DNA from 3 places in the Pseudomonas sp. R5-89-07 genome. Region 2 is predicted to be linked to each of the others. Evidence: riboswitches for the same ligand, from Rfam matches in the RefSeq annotation. Region 2 holds a riboswitch; each other region holds the start of a gene.
What was found. A riboswitch is a leader RNA that binds a small molecule or an ion and turns the genes downstream of it on or off. The one in region 2 is predicted to bind cobalamin.
Positions count from the first base shown of each region.

Region 1: linked by a shared signal. The riboswitch ahead of C4J94_RS18025 (ABC transporter substrate-binding protein) and the one ahead of C4J94_RS12430 (CbtB-domain containing protein) in region 2 are both predicted to bind cobalamin.
Region 3: linked by a shared signal. The riboswitch ahead of cobO (cob(I)yrinic acid a,c-diamide adenosyltransferase) and the one ahead of C4J94_RS12430 (CbtB-domain containing protein) in region 2 are both predicted to bind cobalamin.

Region 1 is NZ_CP027727.1:3,944,351-3,947,620, forward strand. It holds gene C4J94_RS18015 (M4 family metallopeptidase) at 1-69, opposite strand, end outside; gene C4J94_RS18020 (DNA/RNA non-specific endonuclease) at 204-1,133, shown strand; cobalamin riboswitch at 1,171-1,365, shown strand; gene C4J94_RS18025 (ABC transporter substrate-binding protein) at 1,480-2,490, shown strand; gene C4J94_RS18030 (iron ABC transporter permease) at 2,487-3,270, shown strand, end outside.
Region 2 is NZ_CP027727.1:2,726,758-2,730,027, forward strand. It holds gene cobM (precorrin-4 C(11)-methyltransferase) at 1-164, opposite strand, end outside; gene C4J94_RS12420 (cobalamin biosynthesis protein) at 233-625, opposite strand; gene C4J94_RS12425 (CbtA family protein) at 622-1,326, opposite strand; gene C4J94_RS12430 (CbtB-domain containing protein) at 1,338-1,526, opposite strand; cobalamin riboswitch at 1,624-1,839, opposite strand; gene C4J94_RS12435 (M10 family metallopeptidase C-terminal domain-containing protein) at 2,024-3,270, shown strand, end outside.
Region 3 is NZ_CP027727.1:4,256,811-4,260,080, forward strand. It holds gene C4J94_RS19365 (cobyrinate a,c-diamide synthase) at 1-769, opposite strand, end outside; gene cobO (cob(I)yrinic acid a,c-diamide adenosyltransferase) at 766-1,377, opposite strand; cobalamin riboswitch at 1,456-1,691, opposite strand; gene C4J94_RS19375 (sorbosone dehydrogenase family protein) at 1,791-3,104, shown strand; gene C4J94_RS19380 (C40 family peptidase) at 3,239-3,270, opposite strand, start outside.

The sequences.
Region 1 (3,270 bases), 1.2 Mb from region 2:
CGCGATCTGGTCGAGCATGTACGGCGGGATCAGGCAGAAAATCGGATTACGCGGTTGGCGAACACACATAAGCTGGCTCCTTTTTGGCGTGTGGTGAACGGCCGGTTAACGAGTTCAGGATAGACCCGAGTCTGCCGCCTGGGCCAAATTGTCATGAAATCATGTTGCAGTCGTGTTTATCCGATACCCATGAGGAATACCCAATGCCCACACGCAACGTCAAAATCGACCTGGCCTACCGCCCAAGGCTGGCTGACCTTCGGCCCTTGATCACGCCCACGCGCTCCCTGCTGGAAGCCAGGGCCACGGCGCCACGCGTCACCGCAGCCAAGGACCTGCAAGACCGCCGCGGCTACGCCGAGGATTTTCTCGGCAGCTTCGGGGTGCCCTGGCCCACGCTGGACCCGGCCCAGGCAAGCGACGCCCAGCCCGGGCGCCTGGACTACACGCACTTTTCCATCAGCATGTCGCGCTCCCGACGGCTGGCCCTGTGTGTCGGCGTCAACATCGACGGCGCAAAACACGTGGATATCGTGCGCAGCAACGACACTTGGGCCTACGATGGTCGCCTGCCCATCGACGCCCAGGTGGGCGAAGACCTTTACGCCGGCAATGGCCTCGACCGTGGCCACCTGGTGCGGCGCCAGGACCCCAACTGGGGCGACGACGCGAACACCGCCAATGGCGACACGTTCCACTTCACCAACTGCTCGCCGCAGATGAGCGGCTTCAACCAGAAGACCTGGCTGGAACTGGAAGACTACATTCTCGACAACAACCAGCGCTGGAAAGCCCGCGCCAGCGTATTTACCGGCCCGGTGTTCGCCGACGACGACCGCCTGTACCGTGGCGTGAAAATCCCCAAGGCGTTCTGGAAAGTCGTGGCCTACCTCAGCGACGACGGCAAACCCTCGGCCAGCGCCTACATGATCGACCAGAGCCGCGAACTGGGCCAACTGGACCTGGTGTTCGGCCCGCTCAGGACCTACCAGCGCAGCGTGATCCAGATCGAACAGTTGACCGGCATCCACTTCGGCAACCTCGCCGACTACGACGGCTTCAGCAACGAAGAGCGCGCCACGGGAACGCGCATCGAAGCGCTGATCCGCGAGCCTGGGGATATCCGCCTGTGACCGGTGTCACTTCGACCTCCCTCTCAAGGGCCGAATCAACTACCATAGCGCCGCCGGTTCCCCCACGGGACTAATAGGGAATTCGAAACGCCGCCCGCGACGTCAATCGAAACTGCCCCCGCAACTGTAGGTGCCGAGCCTGCTCCCCACTGCCACTGGACATTGTCCGGGAAGGCCGGAGCATGGCGACGACGCATCAGTCAGGAGACCTGCCGGCCCAGTGACTGACTAACCGGCGGGGTGTCCGGGAAGGCCATCCTTGCCCTGCCCGGCCGGCAGCGCTCGTGGGTGTTTTTCCGTACCGTACCTCCCCTGCTTCACCTACGGTTCAAACGGAGATTGCCCCATGCTGCCACGCATTACGGCCCTGATCATCGGCCTGGGTTGCTGTGCCCTGGCCCAAGCGGCGCCTACCCACTTCCCGCTGACGCTGGAAAACTGCGGCAACCCCATCACGTTTCAGCAAGCGCCAGCGCGCAGCGTGACCATTGGCCAGGCCGCCACCGAGATGCTGTATGCGTTGGGCGTAGGCGATAAAGTGGTCGGCACCTCGCTGTGGTTCAACGATGTTTTGCCGCAGTACAAGGCGCAGAACGACAACGTCGAGCGCCTGGCCAATAACGAACCGAGCTTCGAAGCGGTGATCGCCAAGCGCCCGCAACTGGTGGCCGCCGAGCTGGAATGGGTGGTCGGCCCCCAAGGCGTAGTGGGCACCCGCGAACAGTTTCACGAGCTGAACATCCCCACTTACCTGCTACCTTCGGACTGCGAAGCCAAGGACAATCGGGTGGGCGCCGACGGCACGCGACTGGAAGCGTTCCGTATCGAGACTATCTACAAGAGCCTCAGCCAACTGGCCGAGATCTTCGACGTGCAAGCTCGCGGCCAGCAGCTTACCGACCAACTCAAGGCGCGCCTGGCCACATCCATTGCCACCGCGCAGCGCAAAGGTTTGAAGCAGGCCAGCGCACTGGTGTGGTTTTCCAGCGCAGAAATGGCCAGCGACCCGTACGTGGCGGGCCACAAAGGCGTTCCCGAACTCATGCTGCAAACCCTCGGTCTGCGCAACGTGGTGCAGTCCGATGAAGAATGGCCTGCCGTCGGCTGGGAAACCATCGCCAAGGCCAACCCCACCTTTCTGGTGATCGCGCGCATGGACCGCCGCCGCTATCCCGCCGACGACCATGAAAAGAAACTGGCCTTCCTGCGCAGCGATCCGGTGACCCGCAACATGGACGCGGTAAAGCACAACCGCATCATCATCCTCGATGCCCTGGCGCTGCAGGCCAGCCTGCGCACCTTCGATGGCCTTGAACAACTGTCTGCCGCCATCGACGGCTACGACCTGCCGCAATGATACGGACCCTGCTCGCCCTCACGCTGCTGTTGGTCGCCCTGCTTGCCGGTGTGGCCATCGGCGAAACCGCCATCTCGCCGCAGGTGGTGCTGCAGGTGCTCGCCAACAAACTCTGGGCGGCCGGCTACGCACTCGACCCCATCGATGAAGGCGTGGTGTGGAACTACCGCCTGACCCGCGCCCTGGTCGCCGGCGCCTGTGGTGCGGGCCTGGCGACCTGTGGGGTGATCCTGCAATCATTGCTGCGCAACCCGTTGGCCGACCCTTACCTGCTGGGCATCAGCGCCGGCGCTTCGACCGGTGCGGTGCTGATTGCGTTGATCGGCGTGGGCGGCGGTTTGATTTCGTTGTCGGCCGGCGCATTCGTCGGTGCCATGGCCGCGTTCGCGCTGGTGATTCTGTTGGCGCGGGCCAGCGGCTCGTCCAGCGGCACCGGGCAGATCATCCTCGCCGGCATCGCCGGCTCGCAGCTGTTCAATGCGCTCACCGCGTTCCTGATCACCAAATCCGCCAGCTCCGAACAGGCGCGCGGCATCATGTTCTGGCTGTTGGGCAACCTCAGCGGCGTGCGTTGGCCATCGGTGTGGCTGGCGGTGCCGGTGGCGCTCGCGGGGCTGGTGGTGTGTTTGTGGCATCGGCGTGCACTGGATGCGTTTACCTTCGGCACCGATTCGGCGGCCTCCCTCGGCATCCCGGTGCGGCGCGTGCAGTTTGTCCTGGTGGGCTGCGCGGCGGTGGTGACGGCGGTGATGGTGTCGATTGTCGGCTCTATCGGGTTTG
Region 2 (3,270 bases):
TCGGCGCTGTTGACCACCTGGTGCGCCTGATGGCCTTCCAGCACCGCTTCCGGCACCAATGAGCCGGCGTAGATGATCACCGGACAGCTGCGGATCAGCCGCTGGCCTTTGACGGTAATCAATTCCGGGTCGCCGGGGCCTGCGCCGATGAAGTAGACGGTCATGGGAGTTCCTGTTCAAAACGGGCGAGCATGAACCGCATTCATGATCGAAAGGGCCGATTATCGGAAGTTCAGCCGGCGCAGGCCAGCGCAAAGGTGGCCTGGGCGGATTGTTTGCGGGTGATCAGCAGGCGGGCAGGGGCGTGGGCCAGGTGTTCAGCCAGGGCCAGGGCGGCACTTTCGGCGACACCTTGGCAGCCAGTATGGGCGAAGGCGAGTGCTGACTTGTGACTGAGCCGGTCCTCGTACACTGCCAGCTGTTGAGCGCTGAGACACTGCAACGGCAGGTTCAGCAACTGGGCCAGGGCGAGCAGGCCCGGTTCGGCCTGCTTCAGGTCGATACTGGCCAGGGCGTCAACCCGTTCGCGCTCGAGGCCACCTTCGGCCAGGGCGCTGTCGAACAGCGCCAGCAGCGCTTGAACATCGCACCCACGCCGACAACCCAGGCCGACCACCAGAATCATGCCGGGGCTTGATCGTCATGATGGCGACGGAACAGCCAGGCGCTGATCAGGCCAAGGGCCAGCCAGAAGGCGGCATTGGTCAATTGCGATGCAACCTTGAATTGCGCGTCCAGGGCTTGCGGGGCCAGCATCGAATGCACGTGCGGTTGTGGCGCACCGATAACATGAGGCACGGCCAGGATCGCCACGCCGAGTACCTTGAGCAGCCCGCTGCGACCAAATACCAGCAGTGCGATCCCTGCGGCGGTGGAGGCCGCAGTACCGATCCACCAGACTTGGCGCTGTGCCAGATCGGCAGCGGCGGTGCCGGGCAGTTCCGGTGGCAGGCCCAGGGTCGGCGCCAGCACGAATGTCGCGTAGCCCGCCAATCCCCAAAGCAGGCCCTGGGCCGTGCGAGTCGGCGCGCGCAGGGTGTAGAGGCCGGCCAGCATCAAGGCAAAGCCGACGGCAACCACCAGGTTGCCGCCAGTGGTCGACAGCACGCGCTGCCAACCGTCCGCCGGCTGCCAGGCCTCGGCGTCATGGGTATGGGCGCCGGCCCCGGCGCCGTGCTCATGGGCCACTTCGGCCGCAGCCGGGGCGCTTTCAAAGGTTTCCGCCTGCAGGATCAGCGGGGCGACCCAAAAACTTTGCAACAGGGTCAGCAGCAGGGCGGCCAGCAAGCCGGTGAAACCCGCAGTTTGCGCAATACGCTTGATCATCTCGCCAGCCCTCAGTGGCACGGGAACGCGGCGCTGTGGCGCGTATCGTGGGCGGCGTTGTGCACGGCCTCGATATGCGAAAACCCGGCGAAATATACCAGGCACGCGCCCAGGATCGACGCGCCGATGGCGGCGGTCAGGCGTTGGCTCAGGGTGGCGGTGCTGCTGGTTGCGGGCGAGGTGCTGCTGATGATCGACATGGCGCGTCCCTTTCAGGTGTCTTGCGTGGAACGAGCGCATGAAAACCCCGCGAGCCAAGCCCGCAGGGTTCTAAACAGCGCCCGCCCACCGCGGGTTTGTTATCTGAATTTTTCGGGCCGGTCTCCGGGCTCGCGAGGGGCGCCTGGCCTGTCAAGCGTCTCCTTCCCATGCACTGGCACAGTGGATTTGACGCTTCGCTCGCTTACCGTTGCGGGGGCAGCACCGGACTGTGCATGCCCTTGATCAACCAAGGCATGCGTCACCGGTTTCCCGTTTCACCCTGTGAAGGGCACCCGAAACAAGATGCATAGGAAAACACGGGCGAGACCGGGCGTCAATTAAGCCGGGGGCGCATGTTGAGTTGATTGGGCATGAGCAGTCAGTGGGTAATATCTTCAATTGGTTTGTGCAGCTGCCGCGCTTTATTTTAATGGTTTGGTGTTGGAAGCTGGGCTCTTGAACATTGAAGTGTCATTCAGTTTATAAGGGTTTGTTAATGGCCAATGTATCTCGCGCCGCTTTTAATTCGAGTCATGTTTATGACCCTGTTAATCAATTGCAAACAGTGTCCGGTTCCCAGCAACAATCGCCAGGCGTCAACGCCCCGGCACATTTGGACGAAACCCTGCGTGTCGACGATCCCCATGCCCGCGCAAGCTTTCACAAGCCCTCTTGGTCGCTGGCCGATATGGCTCGCCAGATTGATCGTCGGGGGCGCCGGTTGGAGGACCATAATGGCGATCACAAGGTGCGGCTCTCTTATACGTTTAATGAAATCGCAAGAAATGAAAGCAAGTTCAATGAAACACAAAAAGACCAGGCACGCCGCTCAATGCAGGCTTGGGCGGATGTTGCGAGGGTCACTTTCGAAGAGGAGGCCGTTGAGTCCGAAGGCCGGTTACGGTTTGTCAATGACAAGACGCCGGCAGTCGCGGATGGGCTGTTCTCACATCGTCAAGGGCGGGTACGTGTAAACCCTAGCTATGCGGATAACCGCGTGCCGACGGTCAACGGCTTCGGTCGGCACACGCTCACTCACGAGATCGGGCACACCCTGGGGGCCGCACATACAGGTGATTATGATACGACTCGTGGGCCTGTCACCTACCCCGAGCATGCCACTTATGCACAAGACAGTCGGGCTTATTCGGTCATGAGCTATTTTGACGAGAGCCATACTCATCAGGACTTCAAGGGGCAATATGCCTCCTCGCCATTGATGGCCGATATCGCCTGGTCTCAGCGGGTCTATGGCGCCAACCACCAGACCCGTAACACCGACACCACCTACGGGTTCAATTCCAATACCCAGCGAGACGATCTGTCCTTGAATTCGTCTCGCGACGGCGCCGTATTCTGCGTCTGGGATGGTGGCGGCAACGATACGTTGGACTTCTCCGGATATCATCAAAACCAGGTGATCAACCTGCGCGCCGGATCCTTTTCCGACGTCGGAGGGCTGAAGGGCAACGTTTCCATCGCCAACGGCGTCACCCTGGAAAATGCCATCGGTGGTTCAGGCCATGACGTACTGATCGGAAATGACGCCGACAACCGCCTCAAAGGCGGCGCCGGTGCGGACCACATGCGAGGTGGCGCGGGCAGCGATACGTTCGTATATGACGATGCCGCTGACGCGACGTTATACGCCCCGGACCAACTGATGGATTTTGTCAGTGGCCAGGACAAAATCGATATTTCCCCGTTGCTGCGCAAACATGACATCCGCTCGCTGATATTCAT
Region 3 (3,270 bases), 1.5 Mb from region 2:
GACTGGCACCGTAGGTGAATGCAAAGGCTTCGTCACGGGCCACAGCAATGCGTACCCCGGCGAGCAACGGCTCGGCGACGATCACTTGCGGCGCGGCAAACGTCACCGGCGGCGGCAAGGCAACTTCGCAACTGCTGCCCAACGCCTCGGCGGCGGCGTCCAGACGCACGTCGAGGTCATTCAGTTCGCTGGCCTGCACCAGGCCCAAGTGACGGCTGGGCAATTCGATGCCGGTTTCACGCGAAAGCGCGCCGTACCAGCGCAAGCCTTCGGTCAGGCTGCCTTCGAGCAACTGCGCGTGGCGCAAGGTACCGACACGGTTGGCGAGCACGCCGGCGAATGGCAAGTCCGGCTGGTAGCGCGCCAGCCCCAGCGCGAGCGCGCCAAAGGTTTGCGCCATGGCCGTGCCGTCGATCACCCCCAGCACCGGCACACCGAAGTGGCGCGCCAGGTCGGCGCTGGACGGCGTGCCGTCGAACAGGCCCATCACGCCCTCGATCAGAATCAGGTCGGCCTCCCCCGCCGCTTCCCACAACAAACGTCGACTTTCCTGCTCGCCGACCATCCACATGTCCAATTGATACACCGGCGCACCGCTGGCGCGTTCGTGAATCATCGGGTCGAGGAAGTCCGGCCCGCATTTGAATACGCGCACCTTGCGCCCCAGGTTACGGTGCAGGCGCGCCAACGCGGCGGTGACGGTGGTTTTGCCCTGGCCGGACGCCGGTGCGGCGATCAATACGGCCGGGCAATGACGGGGCTGATTCAAAGTTCGACGCCTTTCTGAGCCTTGATACCGGCCTGGAACGCGTGCTTGAGCATGCCCATTTCAGTGACGGTATCGCCCATTTCGATCAGCTCGGGCTTGGCGCCACGGCCGGTGACCACCACGTGCTGCATCGGCGGCCGCGCTTGCAGGTCACTGAGCACCTGGTCCAGATCGAGGTAGCCGTGCTTGAGGGCGATGTTCAATTCGTCCAGCACCACCAGGCCAATGGCAGGGTCATTGAGCATCGCCCGGGATACCGCCCAGGCCGCTTCGGCGGCGGCGATATCGCGCTGGCGATCCTGGGTTTCCCAGGTGAAGCCTTCGCCCATCACGTGGAAGCGAACCTGCTCGGGGAAACGTCGGAAAAACAACTCTTCCCCCGTACTGTGGCGGCCCTTGATGAACTGCACCACGCCGCACTGCATGCCATGCCCCATGGCCCTGGCCAACATGCCGAAGGCCGAGCTGCTTTTGCCCTTGCCATTGCCGGTCAGCACCAGCAGCAAACCGCACTCATTGGGCGAATTGGCGATGCGTTCGTCAATCACGGCTTTTTTGCGCAGCATGCGCGCCAGGTGGCGCTCGTCGCGGTCGGGGGTATCGGTCATGGCAGCTCTCCGTTGGGGCTGGACAAAAACGGCGGGCAGGAAAAAAGAAAAACAGACAGCCAAGCATCGCCCACCGTGATGCTGTTGAATGTTTCAGGCCGGTCTCCGGGCTCATGAGTGGCGCTAAGGCCGGCGCTGCGCCTTCCCATATCGTGTGGATACAGTGGCAGAAGGCAGCGTCTTGACTCATTTACCGTTGCGGGGGCAGCGCCGGAATTGCGGCGGCACTGTGTACAAGTGCGCTCACTCACCGGCTTCCCTGTTTCACTCTGTTGACGCATACGCCACAGAGCACCTGGAACAAGCCGCGAAGGTTAGTGGGTTGGGGGTGGAGCGTCAATTAAAGCTGGCCCTGTACTTGAACCATCAAGGTGATGTGCTTCTCTACCCTTACAGGTATTCAGGAGAACACCATGCACAAAACCAGACTCGCCCTACTGATCATGCTGGCCGGCACGCTCGCCGCCTGCGGAGAAAGCTCGACCCTGCAGGTGGTCGACGGCACCGGGCCCTCGCCCACGCTGCCGGAACCGAACAAGACGCTGATCCCCACCGTGAATATCGCACCGGCGGTCGGCTGGCCGGACGGCGCCAGGCCAACGGCCGCTGGCGGCACCCAAGTGGCTGCGTTCGCCGAGGGTCTGGACCATCCGCGCTGGCTCTATGTATTGCCCAACGGCGATATCCTGGTGGCCGAGACCAACGCACCGCCCAAGCCGGATGACAGCAAGGGCGTGCGCGGCTGGGTGATGGAGAAGGTCATGGGCCGCGCGGGGGCCGGTGTGCCGAGCCCGAACCGCATCACCCTGCTGCGCGACGCCGACCACGACGGCGTCGCCGAAACGCGCACGGTGTTCCTGGAAAACCTCAACTCGCCGTTCGGCATGGCCCTGGTCGGCAACGACCTGTACGTGGCGGATTCGGACAAGCTGCTGCGCTTCCCTTACCAGCCTGGCGAAACCGCGATCAAGGTGGCAGGCACCAAGGTCGTCGATTTACCAGGTGGCAGCCTCAACCATCACTGGACCAAAAACGTGATCGCCAGCCGCGATGGCAGCAAGCTGTATGTCAGCGTCGGCTCCAACAGCAACGTCGGCGAGAACGGCCTTAAAGCCGAAGAAGGCCGGGCGGCGATCTGGGAAGTCGACCGCGCCACGGGCCAGCATCGTATTTTCGCCTCTGGCCTGCGCAACCCCAATGGCATGGCGTGGGAACCGCAGAGCGGCAAATTGTGGACGGCGGTAAACGAGCGCGATGAAATTGGCAGCGACCTGGTGCCGGACTACATCACCTCGGTCAAGGATGGCGCATTCTACGGCTGGCCTTTCAGCTACTACGGGCAACATGTGGATGTGCGCGTCAACCCGCAGAACGCGGAGCTGGTCGCCAAGGCCATTGCGCCGGATTATGCGGTGGGCCCTCATACCGCCTCACTGGGGCTGACATTCGCCCAGGGCAACAAACTCCCGGCGCAGTTCAGCAACGGCGCGTTCATCGGTCAGCATGGTTCGTGGAATCGCAAGCCGCACAGTGGCTACAAAGTGATCTTCGTGCCGTTCGAGGGTGGACAGCCTAAAGGTCTGCCTGTGGATGTGCTGACCGGGTTCCTCGACAAGGATGAGAACGCCATGGGCCGGCCGGTGGGCGTGGTGATCGATCAGCAAGGCGCTTTGCTGGTGGCTGATGATGTGGGGAATAAGGTGTGGCGGGTGTCTGCTGCCAAGTAGACCCTCTCATGCACACCACAAAGCAATGTGGGAGGGGGCTTGCCCCCGATAGCAGTGTGTCGGCCACTGGAGATAGTGACTGATACACCGCCATCGGGGGCAAGCCCCCTCCCACATTTGGTTTGGTGTTTTGTTCAGGGATTTCGCGCCAGGTTTGCCGGCAACA